Regions from separate parts of the Lysinibacillus sp. NPDC097868 genome, predicted to be linked through region 1. Evidence: riboswitches for the same ligand, from Rfam matches in the RefSeq annotation. Region 1 holds a riboswitch; the other holds the start of a gene.
The links. Region 1 has a riboswitch for FMN ahead of ACIQXJ_RS12105 (ECF transporter S component). Riboswitches for the same ligand answer to the same signal wherever they lie in the genome.
Positions count from the first base shown of each region.

Region 2: linked by a shared signal. The riboswitch ahead of ribE (riboflavin synthase) and the one ahead of ACIQXJ_RS12105 (ECF transporter S component) in region 1 are both predicted to bind FMN.

Region 1 is NZ_JBIWBS010000001.1:2,424,709-2,441,164, reverse strand. Features, by position in the region: gene ACIQXJ_RS12120 (ATP-binding protein) at 1-1,076, shown strand, start outside; gene sigX (RNA polymerase sigma factor SigX) at 1,293-1,826, shown strand; gene ACIQXJ_RS12110 (RNA polymerase subunit sigma) at 1,823-3,121, shown strand; FMN riboswitch at 3,359-3,553, shown strand; gene ACIQXJ_RS12105 (ECF transporter S component) at 3,781-4,368, shown strand; gene ACIQXJ_RS12100 (sodium-dependent transporter) at 4,516-5,862, shown strand; gene ACIQXJ_RS12095 (STAS domain-containing protein) at 6,000-6,386, opposite strand; gene ACIQXJ_RS12090 (methyl-accepting chemotaxis protein) at 6,420-8,114, opposite strand; gene ACIQXJ_RS12085 (hypothetical protein) at 8,335-8,526, opposite strand; gene glnA (type I glutamate--ammonia ligase) at 9,394-10,728, shown strand; gene ACIQXJ_RS12075 (hypothetical protein) at 10,931-11,098, opposite strand; gene ACIQXJ_RS12070 (DUF6176 family protein) at 11,176-11,508, opposite strand; gene ACIQXJ_RS12065 (NUDIX hydrolase) at 12,060-12,521, shown strand; gene ACIQXJ_RS12060 (tautomerase family protein) at 12,700-13,089, shown strand; gene ACIQXJ_RS12055 (hypothetical protein) at 13,166-13,522, shown strand; gene ACIQXJ_RS12050 (branched-chain amino acid aminotransferase) at 13,636-14,700, opposite strand; gene ACIQXJ_RS12045 (AraC family transcriptional regulator) at 15,118-15,981, shown strand; gene ACIQXJ_RS12040 (phospholipase A2 family protein) at 16,129-16,392, opposite strand.
Region 2 is NZ_JBIWBS010000001.1:2,131,722-2,148,177, reverse strand. Features, by position in the region: gene uvrA (excinuclease ABC subunit UvrA) at 1-899, shown strand, start outside; FMN riboswitch at 1,192-1,317, shown strand; FMN riboswitch at 1,437-1,562, shown strand; gene ribE (riboflavin synthase) at 1,719-2,357, shown strand; partial or broken gene ribB (3,4-dihydroxy-2-butanone-4-phosphate synthase) at 2,416-3,006, shown strand; gene ribH (6,7-dimethyl-8-ribityllumazine synthase) at 3,063-3,530, shown strand; gene ACIQXJ_RS10625 (spore germination protein) at 3,667-5,109, shown strand; gene ACIQXJ_RS10620 (DUF1540 domain-containing protein) at 5,250-5,477, shown strand; gene ACIQXJ_RS10615 (C45 family autoproteolytic acyltransferase/hydrolase) at 5,706-6,740, shown strand; gene ACIQXJ_RS10610 (Spo0B domain-containing protein) at 7,063-8,370, shown strand; gene ACIQXJ_RS10605 (histidine phosphatase family protein) at 8,653-9,210, shown strand; gene ACIQXJ_RS10600 (cold-shock protein) at 9,361-9,600, shown strand; gene ACIQXJ_RS10595 (MurR/RpiR family transcriptional regulator) at 9,804-10,637, opposite strand; gene ACIQXJ_RS10590 (DUF8171 family membrane protein) at 10,806-11,678, shown strand; gene ACIQXJ_RS10585 (ABC transporter ATP-binding protein) at 11,671-13,407, shown strand; gene ACIQXJ_RS10580 (energy-coupling factor transporter transmembrane component T family protein) at 13,394-14,212, shown strand; gene ACIQXJ_RS10575 (PHP domain-containing protein) at 14,230-14,994, shown strand; gene ACIQXJ_RS10570 (malate:quinone oxidoreductase) at 16,111-16,456, shown strand, end outside.

The DNA.
Region 1 (16,456 bases):
TTGCGGTTGCATTCAATCAAATGGGGCGCCAGTTAAAGCACAATTTAGAGGTAATCAATCAAGAAAATGAGCAATTATCCAATATTTTAACTTCTATGACTGACGCTGTTATTACGTTTAATCGGGATCGTACTATTTTACTTAGCAATCCACCTGCGGAACGCTTAATGCAAAAATGGTTTGTCAACAAAGGCTCGCAAAGTGCCAAGCCTATTCCACCTGAGCTATATCATATGCTTGATCATGTATTAATGTTTGAAGATAAGCTGGAAGAAGAAATTGAGATGGATGGAAATTATTATACATTTACGATTAGTCCGCTCTATAGTGGGGAATTGATACGAGGAGCTGTTGCTGTTATCCGTGATATGACAGAACAGCATCGTCTAGAAAAGCTTCGCTCAGACTTTATTGCCAATGTATCACATGAGCTACGGACACCTATTTCAATGCTTCAGGGCTACTCAGAAGCGCTAATGGATGATGATTTTATACAAGATCAAGAAGAACGCAATGAGATTACTAAAATTATTTATGATGAATCAAAGCGTATGGGACGTTTAGTTACAGATTTATTAGATTTAGCACGCATGGAATCTGGACATATGACATTATACAAAGATGAAGTACCGATTAATGCGACATTTGAGCGCATTACCCAAAAATTTGCGCAAGTAGCAAAAGAGAAGCATGTTCTGCTCCTATTTAATAGTGAGTTTGATGAAGATGCGGTAATAAGCATGGATGAGGATCGTATTGAACAAGTGTTAACGAATTTAGTTGATAATGCACTGCGTCATACAGATGAAGGTTCTGTCATTGTAAACATAGAGAAGGAGCCGACATTTGCTAAAATCTCTGTTCAGGATACGGGACATGGTATACCGCAGGAAGATTTACCATATGTTTTTGAGCGTTTTTACAAGGCAGATAAAGCGCGTACACGTTCTAAAGGGGGAACAGGTTTAGGGCTTGCTATTGCTCGAAACATTGTAAAGGCGCATTCTGGAAACATTATGGTCGATAGTGTATTAAAAGAAGGAACAACCTTTACTTTCTATTTACCCTTCGACTAACTTTGTCCGTTAGAAGCCCATTGATTCGAAAAGTTATAAATAAAGGTAACTGGTGGCTAGCATTTGAGCTGACTTAATGCAAATGCCTGTAAGCTGATTGCATATAGTTTTAGTGTAAGTATTGGCACTTAGCGAAATTTTGAGCAAATCATTAATTAAGATGTAACTTGTGCGAGCGTTAGACGACAAATACTATGAGAACGGGGGTGGAGTGCTTTGAATGACTCCGTGTTCCATCGATTATACGATTCATACCATCAAGACGTGTTCCAGTTTCTTATTTATCTAGTAAAAAATCGTACACTTGCTGAGGATCTATCACATGAGGTGTACGTTCGTGTTCTGCGATCGTATGAACAATTCGCAGGAAATAGCAGTGAAAAAACATGGCTTTTTGCTATTGCTAAAAATGTCGCAATAGATCATTTTAGAAAGCAGGCAGTGCGTAAAAAACATTCGCTCGATTTTTTTGACTGGGAAACGGAACAACTACATTCAACCACACCATCACCGGAAGATATGCTACAGGCTAGTGATGAATTAATGCAAATAGAGTCTGCACTTGAAAATTGTACAGGGGATCAAAAAATGGTTATTATTATGCGCTTTTTCCAAGATTTATCGATTGCTGAAACAGCGCAAATACTTGATTGGACAGAAGCGAAGGTTAAGACCACGCAACATCGAGCCATTAAGTTTTTAAGGCAACAGCTACAACAGGTTAGGGAACAGGAGGCGAAAAGGCAATGACTCATAAACAGTTTGACGACGATGAACAACTAGAACAAATGTTGAAGAATGCCCCGAAGCTGACTGATGACCGTTCGAAAGAAGAAGTGTTGAAACGATTGCTTGCAGATGCACGTCTGCAAGATAATATACATCTTCAAGAAGCAATGCAACAATCAACAGATTCAAAAGTGCTTGAAGAGCAAGAGCAGTCTATTGTTGCTCATGAGAATGAAAGCATCAAGCCAATGAAACAGCGTAGAAAGAGTAAGTTACCTATTCTTAGTAGTATTGCAGCTGTTTTTGTACTATCAATAGTAGGGTACGTGTTTTTATCAAATAATAATCCAGTTAAGGATGAAGCAAACGCCCCTCCCGAAAATTTTTCTACGATGCAAGAGGATCGAGCTATACAAGAAAATGAAAATGCAGATGGTGTAATGAAAGCGAATATCGGTGCCGAACATGCACGAATGTTATCGCTTCGGACATCAGTATACGAAGACGATTTAGCAAATGCAGTAGTATTTAGAATCGGATTACCAGGTGGCAATGCTGATAGCATACCAATGACCTATATAATCCCGAACGAAAAATTAACGGCTGATTTTGGAAAGAAAAAGCCGACAACTCTACAAATGTATGAAAAATACGCACCACAAATTGATGAGGAAGCGCTTGGTTTTGCTAATTATCATCCATACAAAGGTGAGTTAAAAGAAGAAGGTGAGACGCTAGTTCACGTCTTACCTAAAAAAAATGATTACGATGTAGCTTCAGCTTCCGTAACAAAATATTTAAGCTCACTAAAAGATACTTTTTCCGACTCTGAATATAAAGCGATATCGGTAAAAAATAAAGATGGTACTCCTTATGAATTTTCGCAGGTTGGTGAGCCAAGTGAGCCTATGCAGTTAACGAAAGATAATCATTACAATTATTATTTATATACAGAAGAAAATGGGACTGAATATTTATCGCCCGACTTCCACCAAACATATCCTACTGTTACAGAGGCACTTATCGCCATGCAAGATAAAAAAGATGATATTTATGTACCCGTAATCCCTGAAAATGTAACGTACACAGTGAAAGAAGAAGAGGGTGGTGTTGTCATCACATTTGACGCACCTCTGGATTTGATGACAATGGATGCAGTGCGGGCAACGCAATTAATAGAGGCCATGATGCTGACAGCTTCAAGTTTTGATAAAAAGCTACGCTTAGATAACGTCGTACAGGATAGTTGGGAAGGTTTTGATTTAACAAATTTTTTACCGATACCTGTAGGTGCAAATAAACAAACTATGCAGTAACAAAGAAAAACAGCTATCTTTTATGAGGTAGCTGTTTTTTTATGAGTTGTTTCCGCATCATCAGAATACTGGTGGCTGGTGGGTGCGGAATTCTAATGCTAAAACGCGGAATCCATTGCTCGTGGCTGAATTTATAGAAGCATTCATTAAAACATACAAATTTAATCGGAATTTTTTAAGCAGAAGTATTTACTTTTGTGTCATAAAATATTATAGTTAATTTATAAAATAATATTGATTCATCTTCGGGGCAGGGTGAAAATCCCGACCGGCGGTAATAGAGTTGTAAATCGCTAGTGTTGTACAAAACTACATTAGCTCGCATGATTTACTAATGGCTCTTCAGCCCGCGACCTGTGCAAAGATTTTTTGCATGGCTGACTTGGTGCGATTCCAAGGCCGACAGTATAGTCTGGATGGGAGAAGATGAAGGTACGATCGTCATTCGTTGTTACGAATTAAGCTATGTGCGAGCGTTTTTTTCAGTGTGTCTATTGATTACACTGTTTGCACAAAAAATAGCTAGTGATGGCGTTATTTAATCATGCCTTTTCTCCCTTATGCTGATGTGCATAAGGGTTTTTTCGTGAAAAAACAATCGATTACGTCGTAACCTTTCTTCTTGCAAGATTGAATCAGCAAAGAGGAGAGAGTTTTCAATGAAGAAAAATATCAAACTTCAATCGTTTATTACGATTGGTATGCTAAGTAGTATTTCGTTTTTATTAATGCTTTTTAATTTCCCAATTCCGCCGTTCCCAGCATTTTTAGAGGTGGATTTCAGTGATATGCCTGCTTTACTTGCAGCCATCACAATGGGACCAGTTGCGGGTATTTTAGTAGAACTATTTAAAAATATATTGGATTGGATTTTCTCGGGTACACCTACAGGGGTTCCAGTTGGGCATATTGCAAACTTTGTGACAGGTATATTATTTATTTTACCAGTATCATTTGTTTTTAACCGATTTAAAACAATTGCGGGTCTTGTCGGAGGTTTGGCAACAGGAACAATTGTTATGGCAGTAGGAATGAGCTTTTTAAATTACGCAGTATTTTTACCGATGTACACTTATTTCTTAGGTATGGAGCCAGTAGTTGGCGATTCATTATATAAAATGATTATTGCAGGTATTTTGCCATTTAATATCGTAAAAGGTGTTCTATTAACAGCGATCATGGCGTTACTGTTCACAACGATGCGTAGATGGATTGAACAACAACGTACAATGTATTTATCAAAATAATAAATTAAGCCTCGAGTTTATTCATACTCGGGGTTTTTTGTTTGTAGATCTAATAGCATGCTGGAATCTTCAGGAATTGACTAGTCTAAATTACTATTTTAATGTACAATTAATGTGAGATTAGTTAGATTTGAGGAGATTGAAGAGATGAGTGAAAACAATGGACAATGGTCCAGTAAGTTAGGTTTTATTTTAGCATCGGCGGGTGCTGCGATTGGACTAGGAGCGATATGGAAGCTACCATATGTCACAGGGCAAAGTGGTGGCGGCGCATTTTTCCTTATATTTGTGGTGTTCACTTTGTTGATTGGCCTACCAATGTTATTATCCGAGTATATTTTAGGGCGTGGTACGCAATCTGAGGCGATCACAGCCTATAAAAAGGTTGTTCCAACAAAACCTGCTTGGGCTTGGGTTGGGCGCATGGGTGTACTTGGCTGTTTTCTATTATTAACCTTTTACAGTGTTGTAGGGGGCTGGATATTTATTTATAGTGGCTTAGGTGTATCTGGGGCTGTTATTGATTCAACGGTTAATCCAAGTGAGTTATTTGGAAAAATTATTAGTACTCCGTGGATTACGTTACTAGGTTTAGCGTTATTTACACTGGCAAATGTACTTGTCATTTCGCTAGGTGTACAAAACGGCATTGAAAAAGCAAATAAGTGGATGATGCCATTATTATTTGTTATGTTTATCGTTCTTGTTATTCGTGCATTAACATTAGACGGGGCAATGGAGGGTGTGAAATTCTTCTTATGGCCAGACTTTACAAATATAACAGGTAAAGCGTTATTAGAGGCGTTAGGGCAGTCATTCTTTGGTTTGGCAGTAGGGTTCTCTTGTTTGGTTACATATAGTTCGTATTTGAAAAAGGATGTTAGTTTACCGAACTCAGCAGGCTCAGTAGTTATACTGACTGTGCTCGTATCATTTTTAGCAGGACTAGCTATTTTCCCTGTAGTGTTTGCCTTTGATTTAGAGCCACAGGCTGGGCCTGGCTTATTATTTATGGTGCTACCGACAGCATTTAGTCAAATGCCTTTTGGTGAAGTATTTTTAGCGCTGTTTTTATTACTGTTTTTATTTGCGACGTTAACATCATCATTTAGTTTATATGAAATTATTGTTGCGGCATTTATGGAGAAGTGGCATATGTCACGTTCAGTCTTAACGTTCCTGCTGGGGGTTATTGTCTTTATTGCTGCCATTCCATCGGCATTATCATCTAGTTTGTTAGCGGATGTATCCATTTTTGGAAAGTCGATTTTTGATGCTACTGATTATTTAGTGTCCAATTTAATGCTACCGTTGGGCAACTTATTGATTGCGTTCTTTATTGCCTATGTAGTAGATAAAAGCTTTGTGAAAAAGGAATTGCTTATGGGAAGTCAAATGGGGCAGGGGTTTTATAAGACTTATCGCGTGTTAATGTTAGTAGTCGTACCAATCGTTATTATCGTTGTTTTATTAAATATGCTTTTACAAAAATAATTGAAGAATGCAATTGTGTGAGTGCCTGTCACTCGCAGACACAATAGAAGCCGCAACACTCGCTATCGCGCGATATGTTGCGGCTTCTTATATGCGTTCTCATAGGAAGAATTCAGAATTGTTTGAGTGCCTGGCACTTAATATTCACTTAGGGCGAGCTCACCTATCCAGCTTTTTTCTTTAATCATTTGCTGCGCTTGCATTTCACTTTTTGCAATAGGGAATACTTTGTCACATTGTGAGATGGCGAACAGTTTACGAATAAATTCATCTGTCACAATAATGGCGATTTTCTTTTCGGCAATCGTCACTTTCTTTGCGAAATTAATAATCATACCAAAACCAGTACTATCAATATTGGTTACTTTTTGCATATCAAATACATAGCCATGCTTTGTATCTAAACTAATAGCGTGTAGCTCCTCTTTTAACTCATCGATTACTTCGTATTCTATATTACCTGTAAAGGCGATTGGGATATAATCAGTCTTTGAACCAATATTTATCATGTTATTCTTACTCATTTCAGTGTTCCTCCATGTCATTTAGTTATTAGATTAAAATTTAAATTTATTTACTTCGTTTTGTAGTTTTGTAGAAATTTCTGCCAATTCCTCTGATTTATGAGAAATTTCAGCTACAGTTGCATGTTGTTCTTCAGAAGTAGCTGCCATTTCTTCTGAAGCTGCCGCGGAATCTTCTAGAATGCGTGAGATATCATGTATTGCCTGTTGAACACCTAATGAGTTGTCATTGACATGCGTGAATGCTGATTTCATTTGTTTTACACCTTGCTCAGTTTCCACAACGTGTTCGACGATTTCTTGTAGGGCTTCTCCGCCTTTACTAATGATGTTCACCTGTTCTTTGACAGCGAGTAAATTACTTTCCATTGTCCGGACGGTCACAGCGGTTTCGGCTTGTATATTCTTAATTAAATTTGTAATTTGACCAGAAGCCGAACTGGATTGCTCAGCAAGTTGGCGAACTTCTGATGCGACTACAGCAAAGCCCTTTCCTTGATCACCTGCTCGTGCAGCTTCGATAGCAGCGTTTAATGCTAATAAGTTTGTTTGCTCTGCAATTCCAGTTATAACAGTGATAATACCACCGATTTCTTCGGAGCGTTTGCCTAGTTTTTGAATCGAGTCGGTTGCATAAGAAACTGTATGCGTGACTGTATTTAAATGCTTAATTGCTTCATGAATAGCATCTTCACCTTTTCGAGCGATATGGGTCGATTGGATTGCTCTATTTAAAGTTGTTTCTGCTTTTTCTAAACTATGGGTTACTTCTTCAATCGTTTTTTTCATCATCATGACAATACGTTCTGCCTGATCTGATTGCGTGGCTGTACCATTTGAAATGTCATTCATTGTTAAAGCAATTTGGTTGGAGGCTTCACTTGTTTGATGTGATGATTCAGCTAATGTCTGCGAGGAGCTAGCTATTTGATTGGCGCTATTCGCTACAATCGTCATTGTTTCTGTTAAACGCTGCTTCATATTATTGAAGGCTTGTGCTAAATTGGCAATTTCATCTTTTCCTTTAGGATTTATAATTTTTACGTCTAAATTTAAATTAGCTAGTTCTTTTGCATTTAAGCTTAATTGATTAATTGGCGCAATAATTTGGCGCTGTAAAAACCAACTAATACTCACAAACATTAAAATCGCAATACCTATTAAAATTGCGACATTTTCCATTACATATTTTTTAGCAATATTAATATAGGGGGCTGATGGTGTGCCCGTTGACCACATGCCAATGATTTCGCCGTTCCTATTCATAATCGGTTCGATCGCTACTTGATACATACTTCCCAAAACATTTGCTGAGCCGATATAACGTTCTTTCTGCTCTATCACAGCAGTAGTAACTTCTTGAGGGGCCTTTGTATTTACTTGTCGTAAGCCGTTTTCGACTATCGTTGTATTAACTCGTGTATCATGCTGAAAGATTGTCACAATGTTACCGTCTGCTAGTTCTTCAATCTCATCCACAATAGCGAAATTATCATTAATTTTAATATCACCTTTATACAATTCGTTATTTTTGATAGCCCAGTCGCCAGGGGCAATTACATCAAAATATTGCAAACTTAACTGCAAGTCAGATAAAAGTTTTGTATCCGCACTTTCTAAAAAATTCTTTTTCGCTTCAATAAAATTAATAATTGCTAGAATAGATACCATTAGTAACATACAGGTAAGGATGAGTAAATTTATTTTTTTACGTATTGTCCATTTCATAGAAGACCCTCCAAATTTCAGATGTACTTATCCATGAATTTTCTTTGAACACCGACTAAAAATTTTGTATGAGAAATAGGTTTAAACCAAATAATCGACCATATTTTGACAAAAAATAATCCTCGATCTTGATCTGTATAATTAAATTGGTTTAAATCGAATTGCAAAGCATTCGTTAAATCATGTTCAGTAATACCGTAAGCTTTATTGATGTGTAACTTTACCTCCTCATAGCTCTGTGTACCATTACTTCAATTGTGTTAAAAGGAGGGGGTGTATCGATATCGATTATTTCCATTGCTTCAATCGCATGAATGACTAATTTTTGTAATACATAATTTTTCATTATCTTTTCTGTAAAATGAACTGCTTGTATTTTAGCTTGAACACGCAGTGTAACTTCCGTTACCACTCACCTATATTGTAATTGAAATTGCAGTGTTAAATGTTAGCAAAGTAAAAAGGTCATCGCCATTTTATTGAGAAAGAATAGGGAAACGCCTGTATCCATCCAGAGAAATGGTATTATTTTTTACAAAATTTAGCGGTGTTAAAAAAATTCATGTATTTTACGGTTGATAATAGTTAGACATAAGTGAATCAATTTCATTTCTTTAAAAACATGATTAAAAAGACATTGTTATGTGCGAGATAGCAATGGATAGCTTTGAGTTTTACTGTTTTCACCCTATGGTATATGTCACCCCCAAGTGTATAAAAACTAGTAAGTCTATGTATCTGAGTATGTTGGATACTTAAAGTTGGTGACAATGTGTTATATAGGAATTTTAAGGCGATGCTAAATCATTTGCCTGGAGTTTGCGAAGTTTGCTTCAATCTGGTAGCTTAGACCATTCGAAAGGGAGTTTTGTACTGGATGGAAACAAAAGGCCTTTATCCACCGACGTCATTATTATAAAAGCTACTTTCTAAATGTTCAATTACTTTAATAGGGATTGGTATATAGGATAGTAAAAATATCCTATTAAATACTATTAAAATTATATTTCGTTTATAATGTACCAGTAAAATATAAATAATGCAAGACTAATGTTCTATAAAAGAATTTTTTAAGTAATCATTAAGTTTTATTTTAGTGAATGTCAAAATATAGGTCCAACCTAATAAATCTATACATCTAAAATAAAGATAAATTTATTCGAAAAAACATATGTAAGAAAACATTACATGCCCATTGCGCTTTTTTGTTGTTATAGTGTAATTTAAAAGCAGTTATAAAAAATACGTTAAGAAAAATGACAAATTGGAGTGGTGAAGAATGAAACATCATACAAGAGATGATATTATCCGCATGGTGAAAGAAGAAAATGTGAAATTTATTCGCCTACAATTTACTGATATATTGGGCTCGATTAAAAACGTGGAAATACCAGTTAGTCAATTAGCGAAGGCATTAGACAATAAGGTCATGTTTGATGGTTCATCGATTGAGGGGTTTGTTCGTATTGAGGAGTCTGATATGTATTTACGTCCTGACTTAGATACATTCGTTATCTTTCCATGGACAGCGGAAAGAGGTAAGGTAGCACGCTTTATCTGTGATATTGCACGACCAGATGGTACAGCATTTGAAGGTGACCCACGTTCCAACCTAAAGCGGGTATTAAAGGAAATGGAAGAGTTAGGCTTTAGCTCCTTTAACCTTGGACCAGAGCCAGAATTTTTCTTATTTAAACTAGATGATAAAGGGCATCCAACACTTGAATTAAATGATAGTGGTGGGTATTTCGATTTAGCGCCGACTGATTTAGGCGAGAACTGTCGACGTGATATTGTGCTCGAGCTGGAGGGTATGGGTTTTGAAATTGAAGCGTCTCATCACGAAGTGGCGCCGGGACAGCATGAAATTGATTTTAAATATGCAAGTGCCATTGAAGCGTGCGATAACATACAAACGTTCAAACTTGTCGTTAAGACAGTGGCAGCACAGCATGGTTTACATGCAACCTTTATGCCAAAGCCGTTATTTGGCGTTAATGGCTCAGGGATGCATTTCAATCTTTCATTGTTTGAGGGTGATAAAAATGCCTTCTATGATGAACATGCAGAATTACAATTGAGCGAAACGGCTCGCAGCTTTATGGCAGGGATCATGAAGCATGTCCACGGCTTTACAGCAGTGACAAACCCTTTAGTAAATTCTTATAAACGTTTAGTTCCAGGCTATGAGGCACCGTGCTATGTAGCTTGGTCAGCTCAAAACCGTTCACCACTTATTCGCATCCCTGCGGCACGAGGTCTTTCAACTCGTATTGAATTACGTTCTGTTGACCCTGCGGCTAACCCATACTTAGCGATGGCTGTTATTTTAGCATCAGGACTTGATGGGATACGTAAAGACTTAACACCACCAGATGCTGTAGATCGAAATATTTATAAAATGAACCGTGTAGATCGTGAATTAAATGGCATTGATAGTTTACCATCTTCTTTAGAATACGCATTAATCGAGCTAGAGATGGATCATATTGTACGTGACGCACTTGGCAATCATATTTTTGAGAAGTTCACAGAAGCGAAGGAAATTGAATGGAACAAATACCGCACACGCGTCCACAATTGGGAACGTGATGAATATTTGACGATGTACTAGAAAAGAAGTGTTGGGGCTGTAGGATTTTAGCGATTGTTTCGGATTAACCGACAATTCCTTGTACGGTCGATTAGTGCCAGAAGGATAATATTAATTCTAAAGATTAAAATTCACCATTCTAAAAATATTTTCTAATTTAAAGATAAAACCAGCTCTATTTATTTGAGCTGGTTTTTTTATGTCTAATGAACTTAAGGAAGACTTACTTCTTTGATTTGTCATCAGTTTTGTTTTGATCATCCATGTGTTCTTTGTGTGTTGAAGGTGCTTCAGTATCATTGGGCTCTGTTTTGTCTTTCGAAGTACCACACCCAAATAATAATCCTGTTGTTAGGATTGCTGTAAAAGTACCGATGATTAATTTTTTCATACTTCACCTCATAATAAATTTTTATAAGTTATTCTTGCCCTAATTTTTAACTTCATATTCAATGCAAAGAAGGAAATTTAGGTACTGCGAGATAGAATCATGACTACCTCAGTTTGCAACTCTACAGGTTTGAAGGTTTTATCAATACATTCATCCCAGTATTCAATGTGCTTTTTATCAAGCCAATGTTCGGATGTTTCGTCGTCAATTCCGCCAGTGCCTTGAACAACATACCAATACAAATATTCCTCTTCATTTAAAACTTCTCGAAAAATCGTTTCAACATACATTCGCTCGCCTTCAAGGGTAACGAGTACATCGTCCATATGTTCATTCAAGAAAGCTAACCACTCATTTACTTTTTCTGTTTTACCTTGTTTCACGCGATATCGTGTGCACTCAATATTCACTACTTCCTATTCCTTTCTGTTATGTATTCAACAATCTTTATTTCAATATTTTAAAATATTTAATTTTATTTTCATATTTATCGAAGTGCACCGTTCAAAAGACATTTATAATTGAAAAGCATGAGGAAGTGCCATATGCTGGTGGATTGAAGGCTTTTAACATAGTGTTGGGCTGTAGGAATGTTAAAAAGTATAATCAATCTGTAGACATTCTTGTTTATGAACATAAGTAAAATGGAACTTTTCCTTTGGAGCATGATTATTTATTAAGTTATTTATTTCCTTAGGAACCCTTTTAAGAACCTATAAAATTTAAACTAGCTCTATATACTTGAGCTAATTTTTAAAATGGCTTTCTCCATCAAACATTCAGATGATTGAAGTTATTCAAAAATGTGCGAAAAAATGACATTATTAATATAAAATAGAAATACCTGTATCTCTTTTGAGAATTGAAATAAGCTAAGGAGATCAGATGGGGGATTTGACGGAGTAATAACTTAAAAGGGAAGAGAAGTCTAAAATTGACTCCCTATATCAAGGAGGGAAAAATGAGTTACATACAAACAATGCGGCAGCTCATTGGCAATGAAATGCTAATGACGGTAGGGTGCGGTGTTATTCTTGAACATGACAATCAAATTTTACTACAACATCGAACGGATCGAGATGTTTGGGGCATACCTGGTGGCATAATGGAGCCTGGCGAGTCGTTTCTTGAAGCGGCCGTAAGAGAAACTTATGAAGAAACAGGTTTAAAAGTTGAACAATTAGCGTTGTTTGGTATTTATTCTGGTGAAGAAGGATTTGCAGCATATCCGAATGGCGATAAAGTTTTTAGTGTCCAAATTATTTTTCACTCAAGCTGTTTTTCGGGAGAATTAATTCAACGTTCGGAAGAAAGTCACGAACATCGATTCTTTTCCCGGAACAACCTTCCGCAGTTAAACGTTCATCAAGAAAGATTTATTTATGATTGGGTAAACAAGGTGAGCTTGCCAGTAATTAAATAATAGGCGATAGGTAGAGGGTATTTAGAAAAAGCTCTAGACCTAGTAATCGTAATAGAGTTAATTTCTATTGCAAAATCAATTACTTAGGTTAGTGGTGTTCCCCTTGTGCAGTACCATTATTCGTGGATTATTTTTATGTATTAGAAATAAGTGGTTAGAAGAGAAAGGTGAGATGAGCATGAGCCAAATTAAAATATATGGTGTTAAGGACAGGTTAAATCCTATTAAGGCAGCATTATCAACTATTATTCATTGTTGTATGATGGAGGCACTGACATTGCCATCCGATAAGAAATTTCATCGTTTTTTCCCAATGGATAAAGAAGATTTTTACTTTCCTAGTGAAAGAACTGAAGCATATACCATTATTGAAATTAGTATGTTCGAAGGTCGAACGATGGAAACGAAAAAACAATTACTCGCATTGCTATTTGAAAAAATTAACAGTCAATTGAGTATAGCTCCTCAAGATATAGAAATTACTATTTTTGAAACACCTAAGCATAACTGGGGGATACGAGGACTTCCTGGGGATGAGTTAGCATTGAATTATAAAGTTAATGTTTAAGTTTTTTCATTGAGAAAAAGTAGAGGCATTTTTAAATTTTAAGCCCTGTTAACAGATCAAAGAGGGGTTGAACATAGTGATAAGAAAAGGATACTTTATCGACAAAGAAAAAAAACAGATTTATCATGATGAAGTGGTAGTTTCAAGTAAAATTTACTCTGAACTATTTACGTTACAGGAACTGGGACAAATGATTTTTAATGGCGAAGTAGAAGAAATATTCATCTGTAACTATCAAACGGAACGAAAAAGTAAATTAGAGTGTTTATTAATAAATGATGTTAAGTCAGAATGGAATACAAAGTATAAAAATAACATTTGCCTTGATGATGAAGCATATTTAAATGATTTTCCAAATGGTTATTGCTTTTTTGTTGAGCTTTGGGAAAGCGAAGAAGGTACAACTATTTTGGTGTTATTCCAATATCATTAAAGGTCAAAAAAGTGGAGACGGCTATTTCAGTGGCTTACGTTGCGCTACAAAAACGTTCACAGTAAAAAAGTGTTAGATTGATTGCGGTCAATCTAACACTTTTTTGTATATTTTTATAATTTAATCGTCCAACCAAATGTATCTTCAAGCGTGCCATTCTGGATGCCTGTTAATGTTTCGTAAAGCATTTGTGACACTTCACCAATCTCACCGTTATTAATCACTATTTTTTCATCTTGCCATTTTAATTCTCCTACAGGTGAAATAACCGCTGCTGTTCCTGTACCAAATGCTTCTTCCAAAGTTCCATTATGATAAGCCTCTACCACTTCATCGATTGAAATACGACGTTCCTCAACTGGAATGTTTTTCGCCTTTAATACTTTAAGCATTGAATTACGTGTAATCCCAGGTAAGATGCTACCATTTAATGCTGGTGTGATGACAGTTCCGTTTATTTTGAAGAATATATTCATGCTACCTACTTCTTCGATGTAACGGTGTTCCTTACCGTCTAGCCATAAAGTTTGAGAGTAGCCTTCCTTATTGGCAATTTCTTGTCCTTTTAAGGCGCTCGCATAGTTACCAGCAGTTTTTGCTTCGCCGGTGCCGCCAACTACAGCTCTTACAAAATGTTGTTCCACCATGATTTTTACTGGATTAATGCCCTCTTTGTAGTAAGAGCCTGATGGAGACATAATGATGATAAATTTATAGTTTTTAGAAGGGTGTACACCCAAGTGTGGCTCAGTAGCAATAATAAATGGACGGATATAAAGAGATGTTCCAGGTGCCTTTGGAACCCATTCACGATCCAATGTTACTAACTGCTTTAACGCCTCTAACGCCAATTCTTCATCAATTGCTGGAATGACAATACGCTCATTCGAATGATTTAAGCGGTTAAAATTACGGTCAGGACGAAATAAAAGGACCCTATTATCCACTGTTGCATAAGCTTTTAATCCTTCAAATACAGCTTGTCCATAATGGAAAACCGCTGCCGAAGGATCTATAGAAAGGGGCTGATACGGGATAATGCGTGGATCATGCCAACCCATACCTTCTGTGTAATCGACTATAAACATATGATCTGTAAAAAATTGACCAAAACCTAATTGGTCTACTGCAGGTTTTTCTTTTGGGTTTGTTGTTATCTCTTTTGTTATTTCTAACATGTCATATCCTCCGCGTATTGTGTCATTAGATGAAATATCTATAATACTTAATAATACTGTTTATTTTAAATTAATTAAATACTAAGAATCTACTAATAATTAATAAAATTGCTCATTTATATATTTTCATCAACAAATCACACTCATTGCAAAGATTTTATTCGTAGCGTAACGCTACAAGCGGACGCTTTCCGCTCACTTAAATATTCATGTGCTTCTTGAAATTTTTATGTTATTGCTTCTTATAAATAATTATTATTGAAGGAGTAGCACCTTTTAAGTAAAGGTTTGGAAAATTGACGATATGTAGTAGACTATGCATACAACTGAGTGGACCAGTCCAAAGATAGCATAAAAAGACAGGAAGAAAAAACTAGTATACGTTAATCTTTAATCAAGGAGTGAGGGCATTTGAGTTTGAGTTGGATTGAGTCGATTCAAAAGGCAATAAATTATATAGAGGAGCATTTGCAAGAAACGATTACAATGGAGCAGATCGCAAACGAAGTGAATGCATCTGTTTTTCATTTTCAACGAACATTTTCTATTTTAACGGATATGTCAATTGCGGATTATATAAGACGAAGAAGATTGACTTTAGCAGCACAGGAATTAATCAATACAGATGTAAAAGTAATCGATCTCGCCTTCAAATATGGCTACGACTCTCCTGAAGCTTTTACAAAAGCATTCCGAAAGCAACATAATGTAACGCCGAGTGAAGCACGAAAACAGCAAGGACCATTACAATCATATAACCGCCTCGTAATCCAGGTGAGTCTGAAGGGAGCAGAACCAATGAAGTATAACATTGTAGAAAAAGAAAAGTTCCAAGTTGTAGGAGTGAAAAGAACGTATAATTGTCAAAAAGGCGAGAATTTGCAAGGCATACCTCTATTTTGGGATGAAGTAAATCGCCAAGGAATGGACGAGCAATTATTTGCATTAAATGACGGACAAATTAAAGGGGTACTGGGTGTTTGTGTACCAGACGAAAACTATAAAGAAAATAATTTAATGGAATATTGGATTGGAACAGATCACGTAGGGGATATACCGGAAAATTTATTAGCAATGGAAGTGCCAGCATCAAAATGGGTTGTGTTTGAAGTACATGGCCCAATGCCGGATGCGATGCAAAATGCATGGAAGCAAATTTTCTCTGAATGGTTCCCATCCAATCCATATGAACCTGCTGGTACAGCTGAATTAGAGGTATACACGGACGAAGACCCATCAAGTGAAAATCTCTATTCGGAAATTTGGATCCCGATTAAGTAAAAGTGCCCTTAAAAGTGCCAGGCACTCAAACAATTCTCAAACAATTTTGCGGCAAGCGCCGCCCGTAGCGGAAATCAACGGCAAAAGACATCTATATTACTTTGAAGCCAAGAATGTAACTTGTTGTTCATTCTTGGCTTTTGACGTTTAAAAGAAATTATTACGCAAATCGAAAACTTTGTAGAACAGTCTAGCATTTCTGCCCATTTTGCTATTGGTATTCATATGTGCTAATAAACATTGTTGAAACAATACATCGCATTTTTTTGTTCTACCGTATCTTGAATAACATTCATCATGCTTCTTACAACAAGAATCAACAGCATTTGTTGGTGAACCAGGTCCTGAACATCCAGGTCCGCAATATTTATAGCCAGGATAACAAAATCTTAATCTTCTATTCCTCTTCACCTTGGTCACCTCTTTTCAAATTCAAAATGTCTACATACTATAAATTATGTTGTCTTAACTTTTG
Region 2 (16,456 bases), 290 kb from region 1:
GCGTTTCAGGTTCGGGGAAATCCACGCTTGTTTTCGACATTCTTGCGCAAGGAAAATCGAAAAACCTTGCCCAAACAGGTTGTAAGGAAATTAGTGGGTTAGAACATATCGAAAATATCGTTATTTTTGACCAATCGCCAATGGGAAGAGTACAGCGCTCTAATGTCGCTACCTATACGGATGTCTTTACGCACCTCCGCAAATTGTTTGCAGGATTACCAGAAGCAAAAGAAAGAGACTTAACTTCAAAGCATTTCTCATTTAACTCTCCGGGTGGACGATGTGAAACATGCCAAGGTTTAGGTGTACTATCAGTAGATATGGACTTCCTAGCAGATATAGAAGTGACATGTACAAACTGCAAAGGTAAAAGATTTACTGACGAAGTGTTGCAAGTTAAATATGAAGGGTACTCCATTTCGGATTTGCTAAATATGTCTGTGGAGGAGAGCTTACCAATTTTGAAATCGGAAACAAAGATTTCACGCATGATTGAAATGCTATGTGAGGTAGGGTTGGGTTATCTTCAATGGGGACAATCGGTCAAAACTTTATCTGGCGGTGAAGGACAGCGTATTAGGCTGGCAAACGAATTAAGTAAAGCATCCAAAAACCACACGCTTTATTTATTGGACGAACCTACGACGGGTCTTCATCCATCTGATATTAAACTGCTACATGCTTTATTAAACAGACTTGTGTGCGCGGGCAATACCGTTATCGTCGTCGAACATAGTCTAGAATTAATCCGTGAATCTGATTGGGTTATCGATATTGGACCTGAAGGAGGAGCCGCAGGTGGAAAGCTTGTAGCTGAAGGAACGCCGGAACAAGTGGCAAAAGTATCGGATTCCTATACGGGGATGTTTCTGAAAGAAGTACTCGCCGAAGAGTTCTAATTACATTTAATAAAAAGAGAATACGCTCTTTTAGTTAAGATGAAGGCTACTGAACGACCTTCTACTAAAAGAGCGTATTTATTTATGAATCCTTCAAAATTTCATTCGACGTTACTAATTTTAAATTATCCCCAAAGTCACTAGCTCCTTAATACGCTCAATTGTTAACTGGTTGTTTTAATTTGCACATTTGGATTGTGCCAAGGCAATTAAACTACACAAAATAGCTATTAAAAAATTTTAAGTGGATAATGTATTAAAATAATGTTATCGTATGAAGTAACTAAATAAACATATCCTTCAGGGTAGGGTGAAATTCCCAATCGGCGGTGATGAAGTAATTCAAAGTCCGTGAGCGCAAGCTGATTTGGTGCAAATCCAAAACCGACAGTTACAGTCTGGATGGGAGAAGGGTATAGTATAAGCTTTTTAAATTCATAGGATTTTAAAAGGTCTATTTGGCTACGCTTATATACAAAACCACTTCCCATCGCATTCGTTGGGGAGTTTTTTATTTAGTTAAAAATATAATAGTAATCTGTTCTTCGGGGTAGGGTGAAATTCCCAATCGGCGGTGATGAAGCAATTCAAAGTCCGTGAGCGCAAGCTGATTTGGTGCAAATCCAAAACCGACAGTTATAGTCTGGATGGGAGAAGAACGATGAGATGGTAACCTGTGGAAAAATTTATAGCCATTAGGTTTATTTAGTGTCGTCTTATGAATGAGAACTCCCAAACCCCATTTTTATATGGGGTTTTTTATTTGTCTCGTTTAGGCAATTACAGGTCAAAATTTAAAATTAGAAAGTAGGTGGGAAAATGTTTACAGGTATTATTGAGGATGTTGGTACAATTAAAACCTTGCAAAACAATAGCCAAAGTATGAAAATAACTGTTATTTCGCCAAAAATAGTATCGGACATGAAGCTTGGAGATAGTATAGCTGTCAATGGCGTGTGTTTGACAGTTACACATTATAATGAGCAGGAAATGACAATGGACGTAATGCCTGAAACAGTGAAAGCTACAAATTTGCAGCAACTCAGGGTTGGTAATGCAGTAAATTTAGAGCGTGCAATGCCTGCAAACGGACGTTTTGGTGGTCATTTTGTTTCAGGGCATGTTGACGGAGTGGGAAAAATAGTACGCAAACGTCCAATGGCCAATGCAGTATACATTGATATAGAACTTTCAGAGGAGATAACTAGCTATTGTATTCCTAAAGGTTCAATCACAATTGATGGAACGAGTTTAACGCTCTTCCATGTGGAAAAAAACAGCGTCACCGTAGCGCTTATTCCGCACACATACAAGGAAACAGTATTAGGAACAAAAAATGTTGGATCACCAGTCAATATTGAAACCGATTTAGTTGGTAAATACATTATTCAACAGCTACTGCGTGGTCAGCAATCACCGACCATTACAAAAGATTACTTAGCGAAGCATGGGTTTTAATCTGTCTTTGAAAGTATAGAACGTACAGGAAATGAAAGTTTATTAGGAGGTGGCAATTTTGCTACATTCAATTGAAGAAGCAATTGCAGATTTAAAACAAGGCAAAATGATTGTTGTCGTGGATGATGAAGACCGTGAAAATGAAGGGGATTTACTTGCCCTTGCGGAGTTTATGTCACCAGAAACGATAAACTTTATGGCCACATATGGAAGAGGGCTTATTTGTACGCCAATTTCACAGCGTCTTGCACAACAATTAGCGTTGCATCCAATGGTCGTAAATAATACGGACCATCACCAAACGGCATTTACCGTAAGTATTGATTATAAAGATACAAAAACAGGCATTAGCGCCTTTGAACGCGCTTTGACGATTCAGAAAATGCTAGACTCACAAGCGCAAGCAACAGATTTTCGTAGACCTGGGCATGTATTTCCCCTTATAGCAAAGGAAAATGGTGTTTTAGAACGTAGAGGGCATACGGAGGCTACGATCGATTTAGCAAAGCTTTGCCAAAGCATACAAGCAGGCGTTATTTGTGAAATCATGGGGGATGATGGTGAAATGCTACGCTTCGATGACTTAGTCAAATATGCGAAAAAACACAAATTAAAAATGATTTCGATTGATGCATTAGCAGCCTATCGCCGTCAACAAATGCAAGGAAAAAATTCACTTACAGTGTAAACGAGGAGAATCAATTTATGGGAAAAACATTTGAAGCACAATTAATTGGCAGTGATTTAAAAATAGCGGTAGTAGTTGGTCGATTCAATGAATTTATTACAAGTAAATTATTAAGTGGTACATTAGATGGGCTAAAACGTCATGGTGTAGACGAAGCGTTAATTGATGTTGCCTGGGTACCAGGTGCATTTGAAATTCCATTTATCGCTAAACAACTAGCTGAAACAAAAAAATATGATGCCATTATTGGTCTTGGTACGGTTATTCGTGGCTCTACAACACATTATGATTATGTTTGTAACGAAGCAGCAAAAGGCATAGCAAACGTTTCTCTTGCTACAAACGTACCAGTTATTTTTGGTGTTGTCACAACTGAAAATATTGAGCAGGCAATTGAACGCGCTGGGACAAAATCTGGTAATAAAGGCTATGAAGCGGCAATATCAGCTATTGAAATGGCGAATTTACAGAAAATGATTGGCTAAATTATAATCACATAATGTATAAGTGACAAGGATAATTGCTGCATAATTTGTTGGACATTGGGAAAAATATTGTATATGCGTTAGTACTATATTTTGTTTGAATCGAGTTCAGTAGGAGATGAGGAATATTCAATCAATGAATCGAAATATGGAATTGAAAACGTTGAAAGAACTATTTCAACGCTCTGCTGACGTGATATTTCAAACTTATACCTTTCAACAGCATAGTGTTCATTTTATTACATGTGAATCAATGTTCGACCAGTTATTATTGAATAAGGTCATTATAAATCGAGTCCAATCTTTGTGCGAAGATGCTTCAACAACATTATTAGAAGAGCAAATAATAAATGAATTACACATTCCCAATCTTCAAAAAATAACGGATTTAGAAGATGCTATTACGCGTGTATATACAGGATATGCCTTACTTTACTTTGAAAAGGAGAAAATTTTATTCTCTAGTAAAATTTCTAATAAGCCTAATCGAAATCCTGAAGAAACAAAAAATGAATTAGTAATTAAAGGACCGAGAGACGATTTTATAGAAGATGTTTTTATTAATATTGCTTTAATTCGTAAGCGACTACCAACTAATTCATTGAGTGTAGAAACGGTGGAAGTTGGTAGGCGCTCTAAAACAACAGTAGCCGTTCTTTATATGGAGGACATTACCAATAAAACGATGGTGGATGAAATTAAAACGCAATTACGTAAAGTTGATACAGATGTCGTAATTAGTGGCGATATATTGATGGATGGGGTGGGCAAAACCGCTAAAATTCTTCCACTACATGACTATACAGGTCGACCTGATTTTGCAGTACAAGCGTTAAGTAGAGGACGTATTCTTATTTTAGTCGATGGAGTGTCCTATGTAATCATAACACCCCCTAATATCTTTTTACTCTTTAAATCAGGAGAAGATAATGATTATCCAGCTATTGTAGGCTCTATAGAACGACTGCTACGAATCGTAGGTATATCAATAAGTATACTTGCACCAGGTTTTTGGCTTGCCTTATCGACCTATCATCAAGAGCAAATGCCCATACTACTTTTAGCAACAGTTGTGCAATCAAGAACCGGTTTGCCTTTTCCTACCATACTAGAAATATTGCTAATGTTATTTATGTTTGAATTATTTCGCGAAGCAAGTCTTCGCTTACCATCTCTTTTGAGCGGAACCATGAGCGTTGTGGGAGGTTTAATTGTCGGAGATGCGGCGATCAAGGCGGGCATAACGAGTCCTTCAATGATAGTAGTAATTGCTATTTCAAGTATTGCAGCATATACACTTGTAAATCAATCGTTTGTAACGGCCATGAGTGTTTTCCGTTTATTTGTCGTCTTAATGGCTGCTTTTTTTGGCTTATTTGGTTTCTTTTTGTCCCTATTCTTTCTTCTTATTTATGTTGCGAATATACGGGTGTTAGGTGTACCGTACTTAAGTCTTGGCGCAAATTTGAATTGGACTGATATCAAAAAATCTTTAATACGTGCAGCTCCAAGTGGATACAATAAACGCCCAAAATTTTTACAGCCTCAAGATAAAACTCGGTCTTCCAGTAAAAATTAAAGATAGCCATTTTAAATAAATAATAAGTTATTTTCATGCTTTGCTTGTAAAAACGCTTGGATTGGACAAAATACTTAATGAAGAGTATGGATTAATGCTTATCTATATTTTTCTAGACCAATCACAAGGGGTGGATAGTTATGCCGAATGTTCAAGTAAGCTGTGCTGTATCAAATTGTGTTTTCCATGCCAAAGGTAATTTTTGTGGTGCTGAAAAGATAGCAATCGATATGGATAAACGTATCGATAACAAACATGATACAGAGTTTGCTTCTGATTTTGAGTTGCATATGTCTAAAGAGGCGGCAAGTCAATCATCAGATACGTGTTGTAAAACATTCAGGTCTAAAGAAAAAGAAAAACTTTAGATGATAGGTATAAGTTGTTTAACTAATTGCAAATAGAGAATTAAAGGCAATATTTAAATAATTTATCTTTACCTTAAAATTAATGATATGGTCACTTTGAAAGTTGTCTTCCTATATGGAAGACGACTTCTTTTTTAGCATTTTTTGTATAGTGATACCATTGACCTTCCAGTTACTTGAAGGATTACTATAATATTAACATCCGATTGGAGTATGGGAGGTATGGAAATGAAAAAATACGAAGATTTAGTAGTGAACGTAGTTTCATTAATGGGAGATGCTTATGACGTGGGTTTCCAACAAAGTAAGGAAATACAATCATCTGCTCATTTAGTACAAGAAGAACTGCTCCTTGCATTATCAGCTACTTGTAATGCAAGGAAGGCTCAAGAGGCATTACAGTATGTTTCGCCAAATCTTTTGCAAGAGATAAAAGGGTTAGCTTCTGGTTTAGAACAGTCATATGAATCCATTATAAAAATGTATAGTGGTTATAATATGACATTTCCCGATATGGGATGTACGTCGTTTGTGCATGATGGGCATTATGTGAGAAATTATGATTTTAGCCCTGCTTTATATGATGCAAGACTCGTTTTTTCTAATCCGTCAGAAGGGTATGCAAGTGTTGGATTTAGCCAGCAAATAATTGGCAGGCTAGATGGAATGAATGAAAAAGGACTAGTTGTAGGACTTCATTTTGTTAATAATGAATGGGAAGGGGATGGCTTTCTGGCGTCAACGATTGTTCGAATATTACTGGAGCGGTGTGAAAATATTGATGAAGCCATTTTACAATTAAAAAAAATCCCACATCGTTATTGCTACAACTACTCGATGACTGATCCAAGTGGAAAAGTGGTTGTGGTAGAGGCTACACCAACGGAACAAATTATTTTTGAAAAACATTCATTTACTTGTACGAATCATTTTGAATCACAAGAATTGAAAGAGAAAAATAAAGCATATATAGATAATTCAGTACAACGCAAGCGCTATGTAAATCGTTTTGTTGCAAACGCATGTACGACTGCTATGTCTGCTTTTCAGCATTTTAATGATGGAGATTCACCGCTATTTTTTAAACAATATAAAGAATACTTTGGTACATTACACACAGTCGTATACTCACCAAATCAATTAGAAATCATTGTGGGGATAGGTGAGAATAGCAAGCCACATACGTTTTCCCTGCATCAATTTATAAGGGGTGACCTTATTCTTCCGACAACCATAAAAGGAAAAATACTTCAGGCTATCTAATTCGTCATGCTTGGTTTATAATTTAATAGATAATAGGGGGAATGGCATAACTTTTGTTGGGCTGTTCTCCTTTCGTTTTGTTGCTATTTCGTTTTTCGAAAGAAAATGAAATTATTTTATATTGTATAACAATTTAAAATTGTTATAAAAATTAAACTTGGATATAAGTTATATTTTCAAGGTTTTTTTTTAAAACAAACATGAAAAAATAAAAATTACTATAGTATAATATTATTGCAGTTATTATAAAAATTAATTGTTACAGTAGTAAATACACATATTTTAAATATTTAATACAATAGATGAGGAAGTACCAGTTTGTATGAAAAAACGTAAAATTAAATTAATATTAGTATTAGCGACAGTATTATTATCATTGTTCACAAGTTTAAATGTTGTCACTTCTTATGTGAAAATGAAAAAAACTGTGGAAGAGTCAATCGCTAACCAAAGTCTGGAAGCGGCTATATCCATTGCATCATCACTTGATGTCAAACAGTATCAGCAATTTTTAAATAATCCTGTGGAAAGTGAAGATTATTGGGAATTAAGAAGCTATTTAAATGATGCAAGAGAAAAACTGGGCGCCTTATTTGTGTATACATTAGAAATTGATAATCCTCAAGTATCCAAAGCGTTGATTGCTGGTGTACCTGATAACTACACAGAAGGGTTTGAAATAGGACAAATTTGTACTGTACCTGAGAAGCAAATCAAACTAGCTTATAAAGGGCTAACTTATGTTACGAATGTAATTGAGGATCCTGACCATGGCGATTATCTTTCTGTAGGAGCACCTATTAAGAATGAAAATGGGCAAATTATTGGCTACCTCGGTATTGATATTGGTGCAGACAAAGTTAATGGTATTAAAGGAAAAGTTCTAGAAAACAATTTGCTCATGTTTATATATAATGGACTATTTATTTTAATCGTTATTGCTTCTTTCTTCTTTTTACAGAGATGGTATCAAAAAGAAGTAACAAAAGAAGTAGGGGTAACTGAAGATACGTATCAAGCTGAAATTAAAGCGTTAATTACCTCTGTATCTTCTTTAAGACATGATTTCACCAACCATATACAAGTGTTGCATGGGCTACTGCAACTTGGGGAGCAAGAACAAGCAAAACAATATTTATCATCATTATCTAAAGATGTGCAGGCAATTAAATCACTAAAATTAAATATAAATCACCCTGGGCTATCAATCTTGTTGCAAACGAAAAAACTTGCAGCCCAAAATCATAATATTGAGATGGATATAACTGTCTCACAGGATGCTTTTATTAATATTAAAACAACAGATTTAATTAAGTTATTATCAAATTTAATTGATAACGCCATTGATGCCACAACTGAATTACCTGAGAGTGAACGTAAAATGACAATTTGTTGTCATGCGGATGAAGCAAAGTATGTCTTTGAAATTATTAATACAGGACCGACAATATCAGAGCCGGATCAAATATTTAAACAAGGGTTTACAACAAAAAAACCTGAATTCGGTAAAATAAGAGGGCAAGGATTATTTATCGTCAAAGAGGTTGTCAAAAAATATCATGGAAACATCTCTATTCAATCGACAGCCGAATTAGAAACAACAGCGACTGTAATCATTCCTCTAAAGTGAAATAGTGCGGGACAATAAGTGTGTGTATGTACTCAATGATAGAGCCCCATGGACATCAGAGTGTTCGTGTAATTGTTAGATTTAGCGACTCGATTTATGTTTACTGGATATAAAATCGTAATAAGGTTTTTATAAAAATAAGCAGACAGCTCCCTATAGTAAGTAGTAGGGGGCTTTTGGTTTTGGAGTAAGTTCACGTGTTATGCGCCATCATGTTATGAACAATGTAAGTCATACATTAACAGTAAATCTTTAAGGTAGGATAAGGGGGCAAAGAAGGATTTGGAACAGCCAATTCTTGATTTACTGCGAGCTGGTGGCTTCATTTTCTATGTTAGACATGGGGAAGCAATAGTTGGAGAGGATCAGCCATATTTTAATTTTCAATATTGCTATACACAACGTAATCTGTCTGACTACGGTCGGAGAGAAGCCGTTTACTATGGACAAATGCTTCGTTATTGGCAAATTCCAATTAATTCACCTATTATTGCAAGCCCATTGTGTAGAACAATTGAGACAGCGCAGCTTGCATTTCCAACAATGTATATTCAAATCGACCCTTTTTGGTTTGAAATTAATAAACTAGGAGGGAATATATCAGCTATAGAACAGCAGCAAATTTTGAAAAATGTCCAATCACAATTAGAAAAGACACCGCCCTTTGGGACAAATCAAATAATTATAGCGCATAGTTTTCCAAATGGGATAGGTTTAGGTAAAATTCCTAATATGGGAACGGTCATTGTAAAGCCTAAAGGTGAAGGTAACGGTTATGAAATTGTAAAACAGCTACCATTAACCGATTTAGCGACTTTAGGGAATCCTCTTAATAAATAGGTAGTGAAAGTTAAGTGTATTCAACCTAAAAAACTCTTATTTCCATCCATCTAATGAGCGTTCCGATTTTTGAAAAAATGTTTATACTTGCTCATTATTTATTGTGAAATAAAGTCAAATGAGAGAATTTATGAATAGGCGGTTGATAATATGAAACGAGAGGGAATTGTTAAATGGTATAAAGAAGAAAAGGGCTATGGTCGTATTATGCTGGATGGAGAAGATGGAAATCATGTCCATTTTAGCTCTATTTTACCAAATAATGAAAAATTTCCAGATGGCTATAGATTTCTTAAACAAGGTCAAAAAGTGTCCTTTGATCTAATTGAGCAGCCACATGCTACTGACCAAAAGCAAGTGGCAGAAAATGTTGAAATCCTATCAGACTAAAGAGGAAGTAGTGTAACCGATTGTGTTATCTAATAGCTCAATTTTAGCTATGTATAGAAAGAGCTATCATCTTAATAGAGATTTACATTCAATATAAAAGCGTTCATCCAATAACAAGATGAGCGCTTTTTGTTGTGATGTTTCAATTATTTAGTCAGTGCTCTTAATTGAAATATCTTAAAGGAGAGGAAATCAACATTCTGTTAGCGTGGTAGCAAATCTTTATATTCTTTCCGAATCGTATCTAACATTTCAAGTTTCATCATTGATTGTTCACCCGTTTCTTTACCGACAGCGATAATAATATTTTCTACGAGAAACGTTGGCGCAATCATCGAATGAAACTCCCAAAGTTCGCCACGACTTGCAAATAGTAATATATCCGCAAGCATATTGAAATCCGATACTATGCTATCAGTTATGACGGTAGATTTCATGCCAAGTTTTTTTGCATGCTCTAGTAAGACACGAGATTCGGGATGAAGTTTCACAAAACCAAACATAAATAGGGCGTCATCATATGAGAAATGCAACAAAGATTCATATATTTCATGTCCACTTTTTGGCAAAACTTTAATGTTGAATCCAAAGCGTGATAATCGATAATTCAATAAGTTCCCTAAACCTTCAGATGGTCCTGGACTATAGATATAAATGGTTTTCGCCTTGGCGATTGACTGTACCGCTTTCTGAAAATCCTCAGCATTATTCTGAGCTAGTGTTAATTCTAAATGCTTTACACTCATTGTCATCATTTGCGCATGTATAGTTGTTGAACTAACTTGCTCCATAATATTACCTAATTTATTTGCAGGTGAAATATCCATCGTTTCCTTATAACTGTTTTTGTAATCTTTAAAGTTTTTAAAGCCTATTTTGCGCCAAAAACGAGAGACTGTAGCATTACTTATTTGTAGTGATTTGGCGATTTCATCTTCCGTATACATTAATACGGCCATCCCCATTTTTGCAATAAAATCAGCGATTGTCTTTTCATTTGGTGTTAAATGTTGATCTTCAAAAAGTATTTGATCCATTTTAAGCCTCCAATCTTTCTTCCATTTAAACATATTTTAAATAAAATGAAAATTATTTTTCATAATAAACTTAAATGAAAAAATATTTACATAACCTTTGCAATGTATCCATATTCCGTTAACAGTACTCCTATATATTGGGATTATTAAAAGAAGGAGGTAGAAAAAATGTCGATTCAGCGCCCGTATCAATTAACACAGTCACAAAAAATGATGGTATTCATGTTATCGATGTCACTATACGGATTATCAAACATGTTTACAGAATTAATTCCATCAGTACAATTAGGGTTTATCGAGTTATCTGTAGAATATTTTGCTTTTATTCCGCTAACGTTGTGTATATTGTTTCATCCTTTTTATGCAGCAATTGGGGCTTCACTTGGAGAAATTATTTTTGGTGAATTAATGCTTGGACAATTTGGTGGTATTGGAGAAGTAGAAAAATTTATTACCTTTTCGTTAGGCATGTATATTGCAGGAATTTTAGTGCGTAATCCTTTAAACCGTAGACAAGTTACATTTGCCGTCATTGCAGGGCTCCTTGTCCATCATTTATTAGGGACGATTGTGGATATTGGAAAAGTATGGGTTGGTGTAGATGAATTTGAGGCTGTCACAGGTTTAGCAGAAAGTATAGTCATTATTGAAGGGATCTCTCTTATAAATGACTTATTATTCTCAGGAATTTTATTCGCATTATTACCAACTTTATATTTAGTACCGCGCTTGTATGGGAAAATCGAACCGTTGTTAGGGATGAAACCACGTAACAAAAACATGACGTATACAATTGGAGCCATTGTTACACCTAAATTAGTCGTTGTCTCAATCATCCTTGCTGTGACGGCTATAGTTGCTGAATTTTTATCTGAAACAGATTGGGCATTTGGTGAATGGGAGCCTGACTTTTTAGCTACTTTCGGCGATTGGTTTATTTGGGTGCCAATTGCTTTATCCATAATTGTTACAATACTTGTACTTGTCATGATGCGCTCTAAATCAAAACGTAATACAAAGGAGCTTGAAAACCTTGGTTAAGCCGATTATTCAAGTAAAAGATGTGTCCTTCATGTATCCTGGCGCTGAAGATACAGTTTTAAAGAACGTCAATTTCACAGTAAATGAAGGCGAATTTGTTGCGATTATCGGAGGGAATGGCTCTGGTAAAACGACGATATGTAAAACATTTAATGGACTTATTCCTAAATTTTATGTAGGTGATTTTGAAGGGAAAGTATATGTTGATAACCGTGATACATCGCAATTTTCAGTCGCTGAGTTATCAAAAGAAATAGGGTATGTATACCAAGATTTTGAGAATCAAATTATGCGGCCAACCGTTCTTGATGATGCATCGTTTGTGCCGTTGAATTATGGATTGGCAGACTATAAAGAAAGAGGACGATGGGCTTTAGAAGTAACAGGATTGACTGCCATTGCGAATGAGTTTATTTGGGAATTGAGTGGTGGACAAAAGCATTTATTGGCGATTGCAGGTGTTCTTGCTATGAAACCTAAAATATTAATAGTCGATGAACCAGTGGCACAGTTAGATCCTCAACATGCAGAAGAAGTATATCGGGTGCTGAAAAATTTAAATGAACAATTTGGTATGACAATTATTGTAATTGAACATCATACAGAACTGATAGCAACATATTGTCAATCTGTAGTGTTGATGGATCAGGGCCGTATCTTGTGGAAAGAGCCTGTAAAGCTAGCTTTATCTAAAGTAGATGAATTAGTTAGTCGTAGTATTTACCCACCGCAAATTACACAAGCGTCGAAGTTGATGGAAGTCAATGGCGTAGCTGCTATAGAGCTACCAATGACTATAGAAGAAGGAATTGCACATTTTAGTAAGTTTTCGACAATCACTAAAACATCGTTAGCCAATAAATCTGACATCCAATTAAAACACAAAAAGAAAGCAGTCGTCCGTATGGAGCAAGTCTCTTTGCAATTCCGCAATTTAAAAAAGCAGAAAAAGCAAGTATTAAATAATATTAATACCACTTTTTTTGAAGGAGAGCGGATAGCGATTGTTGGTAATAATGGTGCCGGTAAATCTTCACTAATCAAGCTAATAGCAGGAATTGTGAAACCACATAAAGGTCAAGTAACCGTTTTAAATACATCGACAAATAATGCGAGTCCTGAAAAATTAGGTAAACATGTATCGTATGTTTATCAAAATCCTGAAGAAATGTTTATTGAAGATTCGGTAAAAAGGGAGATTGAGCTTTTCTTAAAGGCTAGAAAAGTGGAAGGTTACGAAAGCATAGTTGAAACGATTTTAAATGATTTCGCACTAATGGATTTAAAGGAAAGAGATGCGAGGCTTTTAAGTGGTGGTCAAAAAAGGAGAGTATCTTTGGCGATTGGTGCTGCTATGCAACCTAGTGTCATTTTACTAGATGAACCAACAGCGAATTTAGATATTGCCACGAAAAAGCATGTTGTTCATATGTTAGAAACATTAAAAGAGCATGTCAAAACTGTTATTATCGCTACTCATGATATGCAATTAGTGTCCGAATGGGCGACGCGAATTATCGTCATGCATAACGGTGAAATCATTGCCGATGGTAATCGGCATGATATTTTCAATAATCAAATGTTACTACAAAAAGCGGGATTAGTTATGCCGCAAATAGTTGAACTGAGTATGAAACTAGGTTTACCTGAACCAATTTATACGGTAGAAGACTTTTGCCAACAGTTCGCCATTCTAAAAAGTGAGGATAAAGCTTATGAATATATTTAATAGCATATCTGAAAAGCTTTCCTTGGAATATGTAAAAGGAGAACTATTGAAAACAGCCTATGGTAGTGGCGACACTTATTTAGGTCGATTAGACCCAAGGACACTTGTTTTCTGGTATTTATTTTTCGCAATTGTGCCATGGTTTATCCATAACGAAATGATATTAGTTTGCTTTTTACTGTTTATGGTGGGGATGACGATCTTAGCACGGGTAAGTCCTCTTATATTATTCATTTTATTTGTTGGTTTAGTAAGTGAAATAGCCGTATTATTTATCATCTCTTTATTCTTTGGTGGAGATTTAGCATCAATTGAACCTATGTTTTGGCTGACGATTAAACTTGCAGTTATTTCATTAGCAAGCGTAGCTGTATTTACGAGTTTGGATCCTGAAAAGTTTAGCGATGCACTAATACGTTTAGGTGTTCCTGTTCAAGTCTCATTTAGCGTTTCCTATTGCTATCGCATTTTACCTACTTTAATGGAAGAGTTTCATAAAGTAATCCTGTCGTATCGTTTACGTGGCAAAGCGCCTGAAAAAATGGGTTTTTTATATTGGCGCATGGGGGTTTATTACATGAAAATCTTAGTTTTATCATTTTATCCGCTTATTTTAAATGGAGCAAAGCGTTCAAGAACCACTATAGAAGCACTTGAAACAAAAGGGTTTAGTCATTCTACAAATAATTCAGAAGTAAAAAAGCTTAAGACGGCTTACTTTACCTTCAAGCGAAATGATTACTTTTTTATAGTCTTCTCCATATTTTATATTGGGTTCAGTTTTACATTAGGTATTTACTATTAAAAAGGATGTGCATTCATATGAATTTCGATTTTCACACACACGGTAAGCTTTCAAAAAAGGTTGAGTTTTCATTAGATTACTTTAAAAATATGGTGAAATCAGCGCAAGAGAATGGTCTTACTGCCTTCGCTTTAACAGAACATTTTAATACACGCAATTTCTTTGATGTCTATAACACTCTTGATGAAGTCTATCCTTACACACATAATTATTACTTAGTAGATAGTGTGAAGATTTTCCCTGGGATGGAAGTGGATATTCAAGAGGTGGGGCATATTTTAATTATAGCTGACAGAGCTATCATTCGCGAAATACGTATGATGTTAGAACCATATGTAGCAAAAGGTAGCTTTATTAAGTTTGCTCAGTTACTTGACCTTGTCGCGCCATACGAAGTATTAATTATTGGCGCACATCCGTATCGTAAAAGTACTCCTTTGTATAATCTTGATCCACTATTATTAAGTAAGCTTGATGCGTTTGATTTAAATGGGAAAGATTTATATTCAATGGGAATTAAAGAAAATTCGCAGCTTGTCTATCAATTTGCTAAAACATTAAATAAACCAGTTATAGGTGGAAGTGATACACACCACCTTTTACAGTATGGCTGTATTTATAATGAACTAGAACAAGAATGCTACACAATAAGTGACTTAAAGAAGGTAATTTTAGATGGTCGTTATACTATTCAAATTTCTAACAATTTGCTAGAAAAAGTAATGGAAGCGACAGAGCAAAAAGCAATTGAGAAAAAAATGATGGAATCAGCTACTATTTAATGAAAAAAATTAGAAAACAAGCTGTTGAGTTGTTGGTGGTGTGGAATTGCGTATCTGTATTACCATGTGTTAACTAAATTATTAAGGCTTGAAAAATTCGCTTAAAAACATTATTTCTGAAATTAAAAGGGTAGTTCACCTAATACTTTGGTGAACTACCTTTTCATAATTATAAGCACATCTGGTAAAAAAAAAGATGATAGATTGATTTAAGTAGAATTTATCGGAGAATATACGTGTACAAATGAAACTATTATTATTTTCCGGAAAATAAAATATTCTAATAATTTTGATTGTTGTATGGTAAAATTTATTTGGTACAGATGGTGTTATATAACAACATGAAGATAAATCAAATAGTTTTAATGTGCAAAAAATCGCTTATGAAAAAGGAGGGAAAATATTAAATCGAAGCGTTAACTCTTGATAGATTTGATGAAAGCGTATACAGTAGCTAAGGAGGAAGATGACTAAAAAACCTTTTGATTTGTAAAACATATGTAGTTAGCAAAACAATTGAAGTCAAAGCATTTTGCTATTCTGCTATGAATTCATTAGACGTAATTGTTTCGGTTAAAAATTATGTGTCTTTGCGTACTATACATACTTTAGCGTATGAAACATTCTGCCGAAAAAGTGAAAATTAGTTTAAAGGTACCTTATGAATGTTAGTGAATCATGTAAAATAGAGTCGATTGCGGGCTATTAGACTAAAAGTTCTAGGGCTTTTTAAATAAGCGAAGTTATGAAGTATCCATTATGTTAAATAAGCGATGGATAAATTATTTTCGTAGTAGCATACTAAAATTTATTCAGTTGACTTTATTTTAAACGCGATGCGCTTAGCAGAGTTGGCAAATGTATTGGCAAACCATTGCAATACCCCTGGAAATGGGGGCAAGGTCTTGGTTTTAATATATACAAATGACTTTATGGGCTGACTTCGCACTTTTTACTACTTTTTGATTAGTTTATTACTATAATATTGTAGTAGATATTTTATTCTTTAATTAGTTGTGATAGACTATTGTAAGTTTATAGTTGATACAGAAAAGGTGTGTGACTAGATTACACCTACATCATTTCTGCAAATCTTAAAATATAAGGATGGTAAAAATGAGTAACAGAGTAACTAAATCAGACGTCATCTTAATTGGTGCCGGAATTATGAGTGCGACTTTGGGGACAATGCTCAAAGAATTAGCACCGGACTGGAATATTACTGTGTTTGAAAAACTTTCAAACGCCGGTGAGGAAAGCTCTAATGAATGGAATAATGCAGGAACAGGGCACGCAGCACTGTGCGAGCTTAACTACACTTCTGAAAAACCAGACGGTACGATCGATATTAGCAAAGCAATTAATGTTAATGAACAGTTCCAGGTTTCGATGCAGTTTTGGTCTTATCTTGTAAAAAACAAGCTTATCCAAAATCCGCAAGACTTTATTATGCCATTACCAC